2 regions of the Cupriavidus sp. F041 genome follow, and region 1 is predicted to be linked to the other one. Evidence: riboswitches for the same ligand, from Rfam matches in the RefSeq annotation. Region 1 holds a riboswitch; the other holds the start of a gene.
What was found. Region 1 has a riboswitch for ZMP and ZTP ahead of glyA (serine hydroxymethyltransferase). Riboswitches for the same ligand answer to the same signal wherever they lie in the genome.

Region 2: linked by a shared signal. The riboswitch ahead of ACZY0R_RS02305 (LysE family translocator) and the one ahead of glyA (serine hydroxymethyltransferase) in region 1 are both predicted to bind ZMP and ZTP.

The regions. Positions count from the first base shown of each region.
Region 1 is NZ_JBVASY010000002.1:3,082,466-3,090,295, reverse strand. Features, by position in the region: gene ACZY0R_RS31680 (pilus assembly protein) at 1-711, opposite strand, end outside; gene ACZY0R_RS31675 (pilus assembly PilX family protein) at 747-1,370, opposite strand; gene ACZY0R_RS31670 (PilW family protein) at 1,367-2,392, opposite strand; gene pilV (type IV pilus modification protein PilV) at 2,392-2,979, opposite strand; gene nrdR (transcriptional regulator NrdR) at 3,160-3,627, opposite strand; gene glyA (serine hydroxymethyltransferase) at 3,786-5,033, opposite strand; ZMP/ZTP riboswitch at 5,157-5,259, opposite strand; gene ybgC (tol-pal system-associated acyl-CoA thioesterase) at 5,422-5,826, shown strand; gene tolQ (protein TolQ) at 5,823-6,506, shown strand; gene tolR (protein TolR) at 6,550-6,987, shown strand; gene tolA (cell envelope integrity protein TolA) at 7,003-7,830, shown strand, end outside.
Region 2 is NZ_JBVASY010000001.1:496,043-503,872, forward strand. Features, by position in the region: gene ACZY0R_RS02280 (EamA family transporter) at 73-957, shown strand; gene ACZY0R_RS02285 (GNAT family N-acetyltransferase) at 959-1,570, opposite strand; gene ACZY0R_RS02290 (winged helix-turn-helix transcriptional regulator) at 1,659-2,108, shown strand; gene ACZY0R_RS02295 (DUF1254 domain-containing protein) at 2,389-3,435, opposite strand; gene ACZY0R_RS02300 (DUF1254 domain-containing protein) at 3,512-4,960, opposite strand; ZMP/ZTP riboswitch at 5,683-5,766, shown strand; gene ACZY0R_RS02305 (LysE family translocator) at 5,787-6,419, shown strand; gene ACZY0R_RS02310 (Gfo/Idh/MocA family protein) at 6,632-7,720, opposite strand; gene ACZY0R_RS02315 (IS1634 family transposase) at 7,813-7,830, opposite strand, start outside.

The DNA of each region.
Region 1 (7,830 bases):
GTCGGTGCGGGAACTGCCTTCGCTCGCGTCGCACACCTTGACGCGGGCATACATGGTGCCGAGGTTGGCATAGCTGCCCGGGCTGCTGCAGGAAGCGCCGCTGCCGGTCTTGGTGCCGAAGAACACCTTGTTGCTGCACGACGTGATGTAAAGCGTATCGGTGGCGAACGGCGTCACCGCGGAAGGTACGCTGGAACTGGACTTGGTCAGCGTCTTGGCGGGAAAGTAGGAACTGCTGTTGAAAAAGTCATCCTGCAGCACGGCGCGCTGAAGCACGGTGTCCGTGGGGGTATCCACCACCCGGTCGCCACCGGTGAGCGCGAAGCGCAGCATGTCGATGGCGGAGGCCGTGGCCCAGTTCATGAAGTTGCCGCTGTACTGGCCCGAGCATTCGTGATTGGCGTTGGCATTGCCGGCGATCTCGAAGTACCCGTTGGATGAATAGCTGTAGCACTTGGCCGGGTTGAAATAGCCGACATATTCCGTGCCGCGGGTGTAGCTGCCGGTCCGGTACGCCGCGCCCACCGTCGGGAACTCTACCGACAGCGACAGCAGCAGGTTCGGGTTGACATTCTGGTTGCGTCCGTAGAGCGGCGACTGCGCAATGTCCACCGTGGACGGCGTCAAGGCGGTGGCCGCCCGCGTTGGCGCGGGAAGCAAGCTTGCACCGGCGACAACGAGGGCCAGCGCGATCTGGCATAGGCGTGTCATCACAGAATCTCCGCTTAGGTCAGGAGCGAGGTCATTCATTCAGCCTTCCGGTAGTACGACTGCAGCATGGCGCGGGTGGCGGTGTTGGCACCGAAGCCCATCGCGGTGACGCGAAAGATGTAGACGACCGGAGCGTCGGGGCTCCCGGAAGCGCCGGGCGATGTGTCCTGGATCGGCTCGATGATGTAGCGGGGCAGGGCGGCGGGCAGCAGGCCCGTGGGCGCGGTTGGGAACTGGCGTCCGGTGAAGGTGCCGTAGGCCACCGTGCGGGCATTCGCCCCGGTCTGCGCAAAGTCCACGGCTTCCCAGTTCGGGGTGCCGCTGTCGACGGCCGCGCACAGGCCCTGGAAGGCTGCGCCAGGCGCGCTCCCCGTGTTGCAGCCGGCGACGAAAGGCAGCAGGTTGGGATTGCTGCCAGAGAACAGGGCGGAGCGGCCGTTGACGGCAACGACACCCTGGATGTCCATCTCGGCATCCTGTAGCGCCATTTCGGCCGCTTGCACTGCAAGGTCGCGGTCACGCTGGTTGGATGCCATGCGTTTGCTGTTGATCGCCAGGCGTGCGCCGGCCACGGCCATGATGCTGATCATCAGGAGCATGACCAGGCCGGTGATCAGGGCAATGCCGCGCTGGGCGGCTGGCTTGAGAGGGGCGCTCATGAAGGGGAGCAAGTGCGGCACGTTGCGACGTTGCGCAGTTGGACGGTGACCGAGTACTGGCGGCGCATGCGCTGTAGCTGCGTGGTCGGCTTGTAGGTCGCGTTGTTGACGGTGCTGTCGCCCCCATAGAGCGTGCCGAAGAGCTGGAAAGTGGGCACCTCCGGCGCCAGGCTGGTCGCGGCGTCGCCGACGAGTACCAGGGCGATCTTCAGCGACACGACGGTTTGCCATCTGGTGGCCAGCGCCAGCACATCCGTGGCCGGCAGGTAGCGGTCAGGGATGTAGTCATTGTTGGTGTCGACCCCGTACAGCACCTGGAACACCTCAACACCGGAGATGATTGGCACGGACGTGATCGCGGTGTTCGAGATTTCCTTGTTGGATGCATCGCGAGCGCGATAGCCGCACATCAGTTGCGGGTTGCCGCTCGGGTCGTTGGGGTCTGGCGCCACGAAGAAGCGCGCGAAGCCGCGCGCAAGGTCCGCGTCCTCCCATGCTTGTGGTTCCGCGACGCCATTGCCGGAGCAATCGATCATGCTGTTGTCGGGCACGGTGCGATCCGACGGCGTGCCCGAACCGAAGAAGCGCACCTGCAGCACGTCGCTCTTGTTCACGGGGTTGGTGGTGCCCGGCAGGCACGACAGGTTGAGGCTCGCGTCCTGGCCCGGGCTGGCGCAGTTGTCGACGCCGCTGATCGTGGGTGACAACGCGACGGTGGTCGGCATGATGCCGCCAGGCGCCTGGGCGATGGGCCCGCTGGCCGGGTTTGTTGCCGGCGCGCTGTTGCCGGCGTAGTTGGTCCATGCGGACTGCCGCACGATGCGGACGATGGTGTCCAGGGCAAAACGGCCCTTCTCGTCGAGCGCGGTGGTGTCGTCGATGGTGCTGTAGTTGGTGCGGCTGCCCAAATAAACGGCGGTCGCTGCCAGTGTCAGCAACAGGCCGAGGACCATCGCGACCATCAGTTCGACCAGCGACATGCCCGACTGGGCATGCCGGTACGGCTTGCGGAGCGTACGCATCAGTTTACCGTGCCGGGCGTGGCGACGATGACGATCTGCGGCCGCGTGTTCATGTCGGCGAGATCGGCGCCGGTCCCCAGCGTCTTGCTGCTCAGGCGCGATATCCACCCGACCTTGATGACGATCGGCGCATCGTCGACACGGCCGCTTGCAGCGGCCGTGCAGCCCCAGGAAAAGCCGGACGTCTGGTTATAGGCAACGGTATCGCGGCAGATCACCGCGCGGCCGCCGGGCAGGGCTGCGGCTACCCGGTTCCACCACTCGATCACATCGAAGCGGGCCGTGTCCTGCGCGCAGGAAAGCAGCGTGCTGGCGCAGGCCGTCGTATAGGGATTACGCGTCAGCGCGGGCAGCTGGCTGGTCTGGGTGTCGATGAAATACAGGTTGGGCGTGAGGGCCTCGGCGGCCGCGCCCACGCCGGAGACGGCAGTGTTCGCACGCATGCGCTCGGCCATTTCGGTGGCCAGCTGCATGGCAACGGTATCGTAGGAGGCTTGCTGGGAAAAACGCGAGGAATTGAGGAGCAGGCTGGCGACCCCGAGCACGCCAATCGCCAATACGACCATTGCCACCAATGCTTCGAGCATGGCAAAGCCGGCCGTCCCCCGACAGCTTGACTGACCCATTCTGACCCTCGTCCGAAAAGACTTCGTTCTTTTGGCTTCGTTCTATTGTTTTGTCACTACTACCCAGGCGGAACTATAGTTATGGGAATGCAGCCTAGGGCACAATTTGGAAAGGATTAAACAACGTTCCCGTTACTTTTTCTACTGCTTTCGTGGGGTAGACGTTGAAAATTCATCCAGCATGTCGCGGAATTCCGACACGTCTTCAAAGCTCCGGTACACCGAAGCAAACCGGATATATGCAATCTTGTCGAGCCGGCGCAGTTCGCGCATGACCAGTTCCCCGACCTGGCTGCTGGGGATTTCCTTCTCGCCGAGCGCGAGCAGCTTTTCTTCGATGCGGGTGATGGAGGCGTCGATGGCCTCGGCGGAGACCGGGCGCTTGCGCAGCGCCAGGCGCATGGAGTCCTTCAGCTTGTCGCGGGTGTAGTCCGCGCGGGAGCCGTTTTTCTTGACGATGGCGGGGAAGAACAGTTCGATCCGCTCATAGGTGGTGAAGCGGCGGTCGCAGGATTCGCAGCGGCGGCGGCGGCGGACTGTATCGCCTTCTTCGGACATGCGCGTGTCCAGGACCTGGGTATTGGAATGAGCGCAAAAGGGGCATTTCATGCCTGACCACCTCGAAGTTTGAGCCGGGGCGCTTGCTGCGCGTGCAGCGTCTTGTCATTCTGTGTTGCGCTGGGCTGGGTTGGCAAGGCCCGCCGGCAGCGCTGGCGCGCCGCGGCGGACTGCCGGCCACCCGCGCGTGGGCGGGTGGCGCAGGGGGATCAGCCGTAGACCGGGAAACGCTTGGTCAGGGCTGCCACTTGCTCGCGCACGCTGGCGATATTGGCCAGGTCGTGCGGATTCTCCAGCACGTCGGCGACCAGGTTGGCCACCTGGCGGGCTTCTTCTTCCTTGAAGCCGCGGGTGGTCATGGCCGGCGAACCCAGGCGGATACCCGAAGTGACGAAGGGCTTTTCCGGGTCGTTGGGGATGGCGTTCTTGTTGACGGTGATATGCGCTTCGCCCAGGACCTTTTCTGCTTCCTTGCCGGTGATCTGCATGGCGCGCAGGTCGACCAGCATCACGTGGCTCTCGGTGCGGCCCGAGACGATGCGCAGGCCGCGCTCGGTCAGCGTTTCGGCCATGACGCGGGCGTTCTTGACCACTTGCTGCTGGTAGGTTTTGAACTCGGGCGACAGGGCTTCCTTGAAGGCCACGGCCTTGCCGGCAATCACGTGCATCAGGGGGCCGCCCTGGATGCCGGGGAAGATGGCCGAGTTGATGGCCTTCTCATGCTCGGCCTTCATCAGGATCACGCCACCGCGCGGGCCGCGCAGGCTCTTGTGGGTGGTCGTGGTGACAAAGTCGGCGTGCGGAACCGGGTTCGGGTACTCGCCGGCGGCGATCAGGCCGGCGTAGTGGGCCATGTCGACCATGAACAGGGCGCCGATAGACTTGGCAACCGTGGCGATGCGTTCAAAGTCGATGCGCAGGGCGAAGGCCGAGGCGCCGGCGATGATCAGTTTGGGCTTCTTTTCCTGTGCCAGCTTTTCCAGCGCAACGTAGTCGATGTCTTCGTTGGCGTCCAGGCCGTAGCTCACCACGTTGAACCACTTGCCGCTCATGTTGAGTGCCATACCGTGGGTCAGGTGGCCGCCTTCGGCCAGGCTCATGCCCATGATGGTGTCGCCCGGCTTCAGGGCGGCGAAAAACACGCCCTGGTTGGCCTGCGAGCCGGAGTTGGGCTGCACATTGGCGGCTTCGGCGCCGAACAGTTGCTTGACGCGGTCGATGGCGAGCTGCTCGACGATGTCGACATACTCGCAGCCACCGTAGTAGCGCTTGCCGGGATAGCCTTCGGCGTACTTGTTGGTCAGTTGCGAACCCTGGGCGGCCATCACGGCCGGCGAGGTGTAGTTTTCCGAGGCGATCAGCTCGATGTGCTCTTCCTGGCGCTGGTCTTCTTTCTGGATAGCGGCAAAAAGCTCGGGGTCGATCTGGTCGATCGTATAGCGGCTGCGTTCGAACATGGCGAAAACTCGTCTGAAAAAAAGGAGATCCGAATCGGCTTCGGGGTAGGGCGCGCGGGGAAGGCACATGCGACCAGCGCCGGAAAGCGTGGCTAGTCCGGCGCAGGGCGCACCCTGCTTCCCATTCGCTGCCCAGGCGAGCGGCAGGCGCTTGATACATCGCGCCAGAGAAACTTGCGCTTCCTCGTGGTAGTGCCCACTGACTTCGCCAGTCGCGCAAGATGGAATGGTTGGCGGCAGTTTAACGCGAGGCGCCGGCTCGCTGCAAGAAGGCGGAAAGGGCCCGCTGCCCGAAAGTCAACGGCTAGTCTGTCAGGTAATGTAATTGTTGTAATGTCGGGTGAGGGTATACACCGGGTGGGGCCGGCTGTCCGTTACAATCGCGGCCATGAGCAACAATGTGTGGGCCTTGCGGGTGTACTGGGAAGACACCGACGCGGGCGGCGTGGTGTTCTACGCCAATTACCTGAAATTCTTCGAGCGCGCCCGGACCGAGTGGCTGCGCTCGCTTGGCATCGAACAGCAAGCGCTGGCCGATGAGACCGGCGTCGTCTTCATCGTCAGAAGCACGGCGGTGGACTACAATGCCCCCGCCCGTCTGGACGACATGCTTGATATCCGGACCCGGATTGAACGGGTTGGTCCGGCGTCTGTCCAATTCGCCCAGGAAGCCTGGCGTGGTGAGCAATTGCTGGCTACCGGCGCCATCCGGGTTGGATGTGTCGATCGCAACACATTTCGCCCGACGCCCATTCCCGCTCCCGTTCTAGCAACCATCAAGACCGCTCGATGAATCCCGTGACCGTCACGCAAGACCTGTCGATCATTTCGCTGGTGCTACACGCCAGTGTGCTGGCGCAGGCCGTCATGGCCCTGCTGCTGGTGATGTCCCTGTTTTCGTGGACATATATCTTCCGCAAGCATTTCTCGCTGCGCTCGGCGCGCAGCCAGACCGAGGGCTTCGAGCGCGACTTCTGGGCTGGCGGCGACCTGCAGGCGCTGTACCAGAGCGCGGCCAACAATCGCCACAGCACGGGCGCGCTGGAACGGATCTTCGAGTCCGGCATGGGCGAGTACCTGAAGGCGCGTGAGCGCAACCACGACGCCGGGGCGCTGCTCGACGCAGCCCGGCGCGCCATGCGTGCGGCCTACCAGCGCGAGATGGATGTGATGGAATCGCATCTTCCGTTCCTGGCCTCGGTGGGCTCTGTCAGTCCTTATATCGGCCTGTTCGGCACGGTGTGGGGCATCATGAACGCCTTCCGCGGATTGTCCAACGTGCAGCAAGCGACGCTTGCCGCGGTTGCGCCCGGCATTGCCGAGGCGCTGGTCGCCACCGCCATCGGTCTATTTGCGGCGATTCCTGCCGTGATCGCGTACAACCGCTACGCCACCGAAGTGGATCGCCTGGCCATCCGTTTCGAGAGCTTCATGGAAGAATTCCTGAATATCCTGCAACGGCAGACCCGCTAAAGCGCCGAAGCCACCAACGTCATCGGTCAAGGAGAACCCTGCAATGGCAGCGATACAGCGCCGCGGCGGCTCGCGCCGCCGGGCCAGCGCCGACATCAATGTCGTGCCTTACATCGACGTGATGCTGGTGCTGCTCGTCATTTTCATGGTGGCCGCACCGATCGTGAACCCTGCCGTGGTCGATCTGCCCAGCGTGGCCAATGCCACGCAGCAGCAGAAAGCGCCGCCCATCGTCGTTACCGTGCATGAAGACGGCGCGCTCACCGCGCGCGGCAAGGATGGCGCCGGCAATGCCTTCGAGCGCAAGCTCGACAAGCAGGGCCTGATCGATTTCGTGCGCCAGCGCCAGAACGAGAATCCCGACCAGCCGGTGGTGATCGCTGCCGACCGCTCGGTCAAGTACGAGGCCGTGCTCGACGTGATGTCGGTGCTCAAGGCCGATGGCGTGAAGCGCGTCGGCCTGATGGTCAAGCCCAAGTAAGCACCGCCGCCCGCCATGAAGACCGCCGCCTATCCTTATCAGCCGGCCCCGGAGCGGGGAACCCTGCGTTCCTTCCTGCTCGCGGTTTTCATGCACCTGCTGCTTGGCATCGTGCTGTATTTTGGCGTGCACTGGCAGAGCAGCACGCCCGTCGGCGCCGAAGCCGAACTCTGGGACGAGATCCCCGCAACCCCCGCGCCGATGCCGCTTCCGGCTCCGCTGCCCGCACCTGTGCCGGTGGAGCAGGCGCGCCCCGCGCCGCCCGCGCCGGCAGTGAAGTCGCGCGCCGAAGAAGACGCCGAGATCGCCCTCCAGCAGCAAAAGCGCCGCCAGGCCGAAGCCGCCGCCCGCGAGGAGACGCGCAAGCAGGCCGACCTGCGCGCGCGCCAGGAAGCCGAGCGCCAGGAGGCGGCCCGCAAGGAAGCCCAGCATAAGGAAGACCTGCGCCGCGAAGAACAACGCCGCGAGGAGCAGAAGAAAGAAGATCAGAAGAAGGAGACGCAGCGCAAGGACGACGCGCGCAAGCAGGCCGCCATCCAGCACGATCAACAGCGCAAGGAACAGGCCGAGCGGGAGCGCAAGGATGCCGAAGCGAAGGCCCGCGCCGATGCCAAGGCCCGTGCCGAGGCCGATGCCAGGGCGCGCGCCGATGCGGACGCCAAGGCGAAGGCAAATGCCGATGCCAAGGCCGCCGCCACCGCCAAGGCAAACGCGGAAGCCAAGGCCGCCGCCAACGCGAAGGCCAAGGCGGATGCCGACGCCAAGGCCAAGCGCGACGCTGCCGCCAATGCCCAGCGCCATGGCGAACTGGCACGCCTGCAGGCCCTGGCCGGTGGCTCGGGT
Region 2 (7,830 bases), on a different contig from region 1:
GACGCGGGCCGGCGGCAGCGATCGCCCTCGCCCGCCCGCTTGTTGGCACGCTTGAACGCCTGAGAGTCGCAATTGCCGCTGAACCGCCTGAAACAGAGTGCCACCCTGATCGCCGTGCTGGCGCTGATCGGGTCGATGGCCTCGCTTTGCATCGGCACGTCGTTTGCCAAGAGCCTGTTCACCGTCGTGGGCGCGCAGGGCACCACGGCGCTGCGGGTCAGCTTTTCTGCGTTGATCCTGCTCTGCGTGTGGCGGCCCTGGCGGATGCCGCTGAGCCTGGCCAATGCGCGCGTGATCGCCCTGTACGGCGCCGCGCTGGGCGCCACCAACCTGCTGTTCTATATGTCGCTGCGCACCGTCCCGCTCGGGCTGGCGATCGCCATCGAGTTTACCGGACCGCTGGCGGTGGCGGTATCGTCGTCGCGGCGGGCCATCGACTTCCTCTGGATCGCCTTCGCCGTGGCGGGCCTGCTGCTGCTGTTGCCGCTCGGGCAGAACGTGGCCAACCTGGACCCCGTCGGCATTGGCTACGCGCTGGCAGCGGGCGTGGGCTGGGCGCTGTACATCATCTTCGGGCAAATGGCCGGCAACGCGCACGGCGGGCAGGCCACTTCGCTGGGGCTGACCATGGCATCGCTGGTGGTGCTGCCCTTCGGGCTCGCGCATGCCGGCACGGCCATGTTCAGCCCCTCGCTGCTGCTGGCCGGGCTGGCCGTGGGCCTGCTCTCCAGTGCCATCCCCTATTCGCTGGAGATGGTGGCGCTCAAGCGGTTGCCGCGCCGGACTTTTGGCATCCTGCTCAGCATGGAACCGGCCATGGGCGCGCTCGCCGGGCTGGCGTTCCTGCATGAGACCTTGAACGCGCAGCAATGGCTGGCCATTGCCAGCATCATCACAGCTTCGATCGGCTGCACACTGACGGCGGGCTCGCGCAAGCGCGCCACCGCCGAGGCGTAGATCAGGTCGCCATCACCCGCGGCTCGCCGACAGCCTGCCCGCTTAGCGCCAGGCGCACCTCATAGAGCAGGCTGTCCTCCGGATTGCGCCGGGCGGAGAAACCGAACTCACGCATCAGCGCCAGCATGCGGCGGTTCTCGCTCAGCACGTCGCCGCGCAGCAAGCGCAGGCCGGCGCCAATGGCGGCATCCCGCAGGCGCTGGATCAGCCGGCGGCCGATGCCCTTGCCCTGCCAGTCGTCGGCCACCGCCACGGCGAACTCGCCAACCTCTTCACCCGTCACCACGTAGTTGCCGTTGGCGACGATCACCGGCAACCCGTCCACTTCCGCCGTGACCACCAGCGCCAGGCCGGCCTCATTTTCGAGGAACAGGTCGATCACCGCATCCGACACACGTCCGCCGGTCAGGAAGCGGTAATACCGGCTCTCCCGCGACAAGGCCTGGACAAAGGCCCTCTCCCGCTCCGCATCGCCTGCGCGCACCGCGCGAACCACCACCCGTTCACCGCCGCTCAGCAGCCAGGTTTCCGCGCATTCCGGGCAGGCTGCGTGCGAACCGGTCACGGACGGGAGGGCTTGGCTGGCCAGGCTGAGGTGGTGGATGGGTTGCATGTACGGCTCCTGACTTCATATTCCATATCCAGGAGTATAGGCAATACCATGACTATTGCAAATGAAGTTAGCCTGCTATCCTGAATCCATGGATCTCACCGCCCAAGAACTCCGCAACTGCTCGATTGCCGCGACCCTCTCGCTGATTGGAGAGAAGTGGACGATCCTGATCTTGCGCGACGTCTTCCACGGCGTCCGGCGCTTCGACGAATTCCTGGAGCGCCTGCAATGCTCCCCCGCCGTGCTGTCCGCAAGGCTTAAGACGCTGACCGAGGCAGGCATCCTGCGCAAAGTGAGCTATCGGGAACCCGGCGAGCGCGAACGATTTGAATACCGGCCCACGCGCGCTGCGGTGGAGTTGCTGCCGGTGATCATTGGGCTAATGCAGTGGGGCGATCGTCACATGGCCGCCAGCGGCAAGGGGCCGGTGGAGTTGCACACCCGCCCGGAGCGGCGTCAGGTGCGTGCCGCGCTGGTGGATGACGCGGACCAACTGGTGCGGCCCAACGATATCGAGATTTCGCGCACCAGCCGGTAGGCAGGATACGGAGTGTAAGCGGCGCTTACCTGAGGCCTTCCCAAAGGGATGCATGGCCAGCCCGTGACATAAAGCTGCAGCCCATGCCACGGCTGACCCCGACCGCTGCCCCAGATCGACATGGCGGCGAACTGGACGACCACTAGCCCCTCCTCACCGACCGGGCGGCGGACGGATGAAAGCGGTCATTTCCGTACGGTCGGAACTGCACGGATCATGCGGCTGCCCAGGTCGACGAGCCGCTGTCGCCTTCGGTAGAGCCGATAGTTGCGTTGCCAGCTCAATTGACCGGCTGGGGCTCGGGGAAGGTCCAGGCACCCGAGAGAATTTCCGCGCGAGGCCGGTACAGGCGCACCGTGTAGTTCCAGCCAGCGACAATCGGCACGCAGTTGGGCACCTGCGTGTCGCAGCCGCCGAAATGGATCGGGATCGAACCATCGCTGCCCTTCTTCGCCGTGAGGTTGTTGATCGTATAGGCGTTGGCGGGATTCTTCTGGAAGTAGCCCTCGGCGTTGTAGACGCTCACCGACCAGAACGCATCCACTGGCACATCCTTGACATTGAGCTGATAGACGGTCCCGCCGTCATTCCTGGCGGGGGTGATGTTGAGATAGGTGGCGTCCTTGTCGGGATTGCCGCCCCAGGCTGCCGCTGTGCCGATCAGGCGCCGTACCGGATCGACCTCCTCCTTTGTGCCGAACGCCTTCTTGAAGTCCGGCATCGTCGAAGACAGTACCAGGAGGGCATCGCGGACCTTCTTCTGGCTGACCGGATCCCAGTTGGGCGTTTCGAGCTTGCCGGGCACTTTCTGGCTGACCTTGATAGCGTCCTGCAGGGCGTGGACTTGCTTGATGTCGTTCGGGCTGTTGGGGTCGACGAGTGTGCGGATCGCGGTGACCACGTAGCGCGTGCCGACGTTCTCGCGAGTCAGGGTATGGGTGCCCGCGCCGTAAAACACGTTCGGCACGTAATGGTCCTCATTGATGACCTGCATGGACATGAAGCGCTTGCCCGGGTCCGGCAGGGTGATGGTCACCGGGCCGGCGTCAAGGTCAAAGACGCCAGACGAATAGAGGGTGTCGCGGTTGAGGCGGATCACCGTCTGATGGTCGATCGACGCAGGCTCCCGGCGATGAAGCAGCTTGCCCACACCGCCCTGTTTGGCGAGTCCCCCGACATACATATCGGTCTCCGCACGGATGAAGTTGTCGACCGTTACGGGAACAGGGGCGCCACCGGGCGGCGTCACCGCAGGTTGCGATTGCGCGGTGCCAAGCGTGGCGAGCGTGGCGCATATGGCGCAGGCGGAGGTTAGTGTTGTTCTCATGAAAGATTCCATTCGTTTGCTCGCGATCGCACATTTATTTAACGGCAGCGCCACTATTGAACCTGGTCACGCCTCATCAATCAACCCGCTTTAGCGGTGGACGCTGCCATCGGCCTGACGCTACCTCGGGCTTCGGCATATAGATCCGCATGATTGCGTAGAACGGTCCGGCAGGCGCCGGTAGCCAGTTGCTTTCCTTGGCCTTGCCAGGGGAATCGTGCTGGACGTAGAACGTAAGGCCGCCGTCGGCGTCTCGCTGGAGCCGGCCGAGCATGCGAGAGTTGAGCAGATATCGATTGAGAGGATTGTCGACCAGAAGCTTCGATTTGCCGTCATACATCGTCAGCGACCAAAACGCATCCGCCGGAGGCAGCCCATTCTTGTCGAAATGCATCACGTAGCGCCCGGTCGACGCATCAAGCGGCTGGCCGTCCGCATCCACGAAGTACGCCGGATAATTTGCCTCATCCGCCGAATTGCCGAAGATGCCAAGCGCCGCGCCGGTATAGCGGTACAGATAGTTGTTTTTCAGGTAGGCGCGCGTACCGAAGAAATCACCGCTACTTACCTCATGAGTATCAACTTTCGTCTTTACGAATTGCGCAAACTCCGCCTTCCCGTCAGCGATGCCATCGGCCAGCGCCTTCTGCACGACGGGGGGCGCCTGGCGTTCATCGAATGGCAGGCCCGGGCCCACACCGATCTTGGCGAAGCGCTCCATGAGGTCTTTCTCGCTCGGATCCGTCGGAGCAAACTGGAGCAAGAAACTCAGATAGCGGAAGATCGCCGGCGTATCGGTCATGCCCGGCGCCGGCTGAGGCCAGGGGATCGGCGTTGCTGGTGCGGGCGCCTTCGTTCCAAGAAATGCACTCAGCGTTTTGACTTTGTACCCGCGCTGGATACGTCTCACGTTGGCGAGATCCTTCTTGTCATAGAGCTGGGTCCGATAGAGCGCATAGGCAATGTTCGACTCGGTGCGGATCACGCCATTGATATTGGCCGGGGTTTCGCCTGTCCATCCCGGGCCGGCGATGATGTAGTTACCGCCCTTGTTGCCCGTTGTCCGCGTTCCGAGGTAGGCGAAGTTGTGCGTGTATAGATCAATCAGTTGCACGGAATAGTAGCGCTGCGCCTCTATCGGCGGCAGGGTCAACACAACTGGCTCGGCACGCAGATCCATCCACACGAACGAATAAGGCGTGTCGGAATTCGGCGTGATGATCGCCGTGTCCTTCGGCGTGAAGACATTGGCTGTGTTGCCGATCTGGTTGAAGGGTGCCTTGTAATTCGGACCACCTTTGTCAACTGCCTGGGCATATAGGGTCTTGTATGCCTCTACGATGGGGAATCCGTAGATGTAGGCATCTTTCGCGATTGAGCGCGTCTCCGACTGGCTGACTGAGCTTTCGCCTTGCGTCGTGCCCGCCGCCGTGTTTGCAGTCGGCGCGCCATTTGCTATCGATTTGCATCCCGAAATGAAGGTGGCAGGCGCCAGAATCGCAACCAGCAGAATATGCCTCAACATGATATTCCTTGCATGAGATCTAGAACGATTGTCGTCCTGAAGCGCTTCCTGGCTGACGTCTCCCTGCCGCAAGACCTCACAGAAGAAGGCCTAATCTTCGGTGGATATCCCATGGGTATGGCGACCAAGCGGACCAGCGCCGCTGTCGGCGGAGCGAACTGGCAATCATCCATGAGCGTACCCGATGACGAAGTAGCCCGTAGTTAGCGTTTTCGCGGACAGAATTAGATTTTCTTGTAGGCAGCGGAATGCTAGACGGTCGCCTTACTGGCGCCCCAAAAAGCTGCTATATACGGCCAACGGAAATTCCGTCACCACCGTCCTCCAGGGCCCATAACAGTCTTTCAAAATTCCGGCTAGGGGACGTTCGTCTGCCGGGCGATCCGATGATCCGAGAATATAGCGTGGTAAGACATTGCACCATAGATCGACGACAACACACGATTACCGCCGCAGCCACCAGTACACCGCGATTAGAAAGTCGGCGCCTCTGGTTGCCAAGACGCGGTTTTGGGCACCGTTAGTATCAGGCCATTCCGGCAGGAACCGCGCATTTCCGGCTAGTTCCTTGGCAGAAAATCTGAAGTCCGGAAAGCCGATCGGTCCACTCTGTCAGTCCGACGGACGCCAGTGATCATCCCATGTTCGCTGCTTGCCTGTAAGCGCACAACTACGGCTCCTCCGAGGGCGAGCCTGGAGCATTTTCTCCTGTGCTATGATCTTTACACTCATGTGACTGGCGCATACAGATAGAGCACTATCGGGGAGCGTGAGGTTGCTAGCCGCCGCGCGCCTGGGCATTACCTACTATCCTTGGAGATGGGTTATGCCTGATTTCGCACATTTGCTCATGTTCGCTCTTGTGGCGTTGGGAATGGTTCTAACGCCGGGGCCGAACATGATTTATATAATTTCCCGCTCAATTTGCCAAGGTAGACGCGCAGGCCTCATTTCGTTGGGAGGTGTTGCTCTGGGCTTTGTGTTCTATATGCTCTGTGCGGCATTCGGAATTACGGCTTTCATATTTGCGGTACCTTACGCATACGACACGCTTCGCTTTGGCGGCGCTTTGTACCTTTTATATCTTGCCTGGCAAGCGGTCAAACCGGGCGGACGGTCCGCGTTTGCAGTGCGCGACCTACCGGTCGATTCCCCAATGAAGCTCTTTAGCATGGGGTTTATCACTAACCTGGCGAATCCAAAAATCGCCGTCATGTATCTGTCTCTGCTTCCCCAATTTATTACGCCAGGACACGGCAGTGTTCTTACCCAATCGCTGGCACTCGGCAGCGTTCAGATTTCGATGAGCCTCGCTGTGAATGCACTTATCGCCGTGACGGCCGGATCGATATCTACCTTCCTGTCAGGACGCCCGCTGTGGCTATTGGTGCAGCGCTGGCTGATGGGAAGCGTTCTGACAGGTCTGGCGGTGCGGATGGCATACGAATCCAAGAAATAGCGACACCTCGCCAATACGTCGGCGTTCATTGGGTTCCGAAGGGAACACTGCGCCTCAACCCTGCTCGCCCCGCGGCACGATTGCGACAAACGCGCATCCTGTTCGAGCCGCGCTACGCGCATTTGTCGATATTGCCCGTTCGCAACGGGCAAAAATGGGCACAGTCGAGCTCAGGCGCAGTCCATCTGGCACAGCTTCCGAAGAAGAGTTTGTTACGTGGCAGTCGACACCCCCACAAACTGCTGCGTACAGAACGAAGTCTGCGCACGTTCGAGCAGCCTATGCATCCGCACTGCATCCGCAAATGTTGGCGCAGTGCGCGTTCCGTTCGCCACGTCGTCAGCATAGGCCCAATACAGCTCGGCCAGTTCAAGCAACGAGGAAGGCAGATTCGAGGCTGGAAGACGCTGATAGTTCTCTGGAACCTGGAGCGTCTTGAGCGGCTGCTTGTCGCCGTGCGCACCGAGGATTTGGTAGTCCTCGCCGACATCACCGAACGCCGACGCGTTCGTGATGCGCAGGTCACCTTCCGTGCCGGTGATGTCGATCTGGACACCCGAGCCGTTGCGTTTGCCACCCTCGATATGTACGGAGAGTACGGCGCGCTGGGCCAGCAATCCCACGAGCGCGAGTTGATCGGGTGCCGATGTCGGCGTGGAATCGCCGGTCTCCTTGATCGTGACCACGGGAAACTGGTTCGGCGTGAGCGCCGCAATTGAAATGGGCCAGCCCGTGGCTGCGAAGAGCATGTCGAGGAAGTGACCGCCGTAGATCGCGACAACTGACGAAAAATTCTCGGGCGGCACGGTCCATTGGAGCGAGCGTGTGCGCGTCGCCTGAAAATAGTTCATGTTCACGTGCATCCGCACTGAGCGTAGCGTGCCGAGGTAGCCTTGCGCAATCGGGTCGCGGACGTAGCGATTGTGCGGCGCGAGGCGACGCTGTAGCCCAACGACATGACGCACGCCTCGCTCCCCAGCGAGTCGCAGCAGTTCCTCAGAATCGCTTACCGTGGTCGTCAAAGGCCATTCACAGTACACATCCTTGCCGGCCGCGATGACGCGCCGCACCGTCTGTGCATGTTGCGGAGCCGTGTTCAGCACTACCACGAGGTCAATGTCGGGACTCTCGATAAGGGCGTCGACCGAAGACGCAACCCGCCCGATCCGATAGTCGCGTGCCGCCGCTTCGGCGGCGTCGCGTCGATGGCTGAACACCGCGTCGAGCGAGAATTGAGGCAACAGGTCGAGCACGCGTAGGTGCCCATGCTTTGCCCAGTTTCCGACGCCAATGATGCCCACATGCAGCGGCGCAACCCTAGCCCTACTTTCGCAAAGCAAGGGGCCGGATCGACGGTTCTTGCCCGTCAATCGTGGCTGAACGGGCGCCCAGGTCATACATGAAATAACGT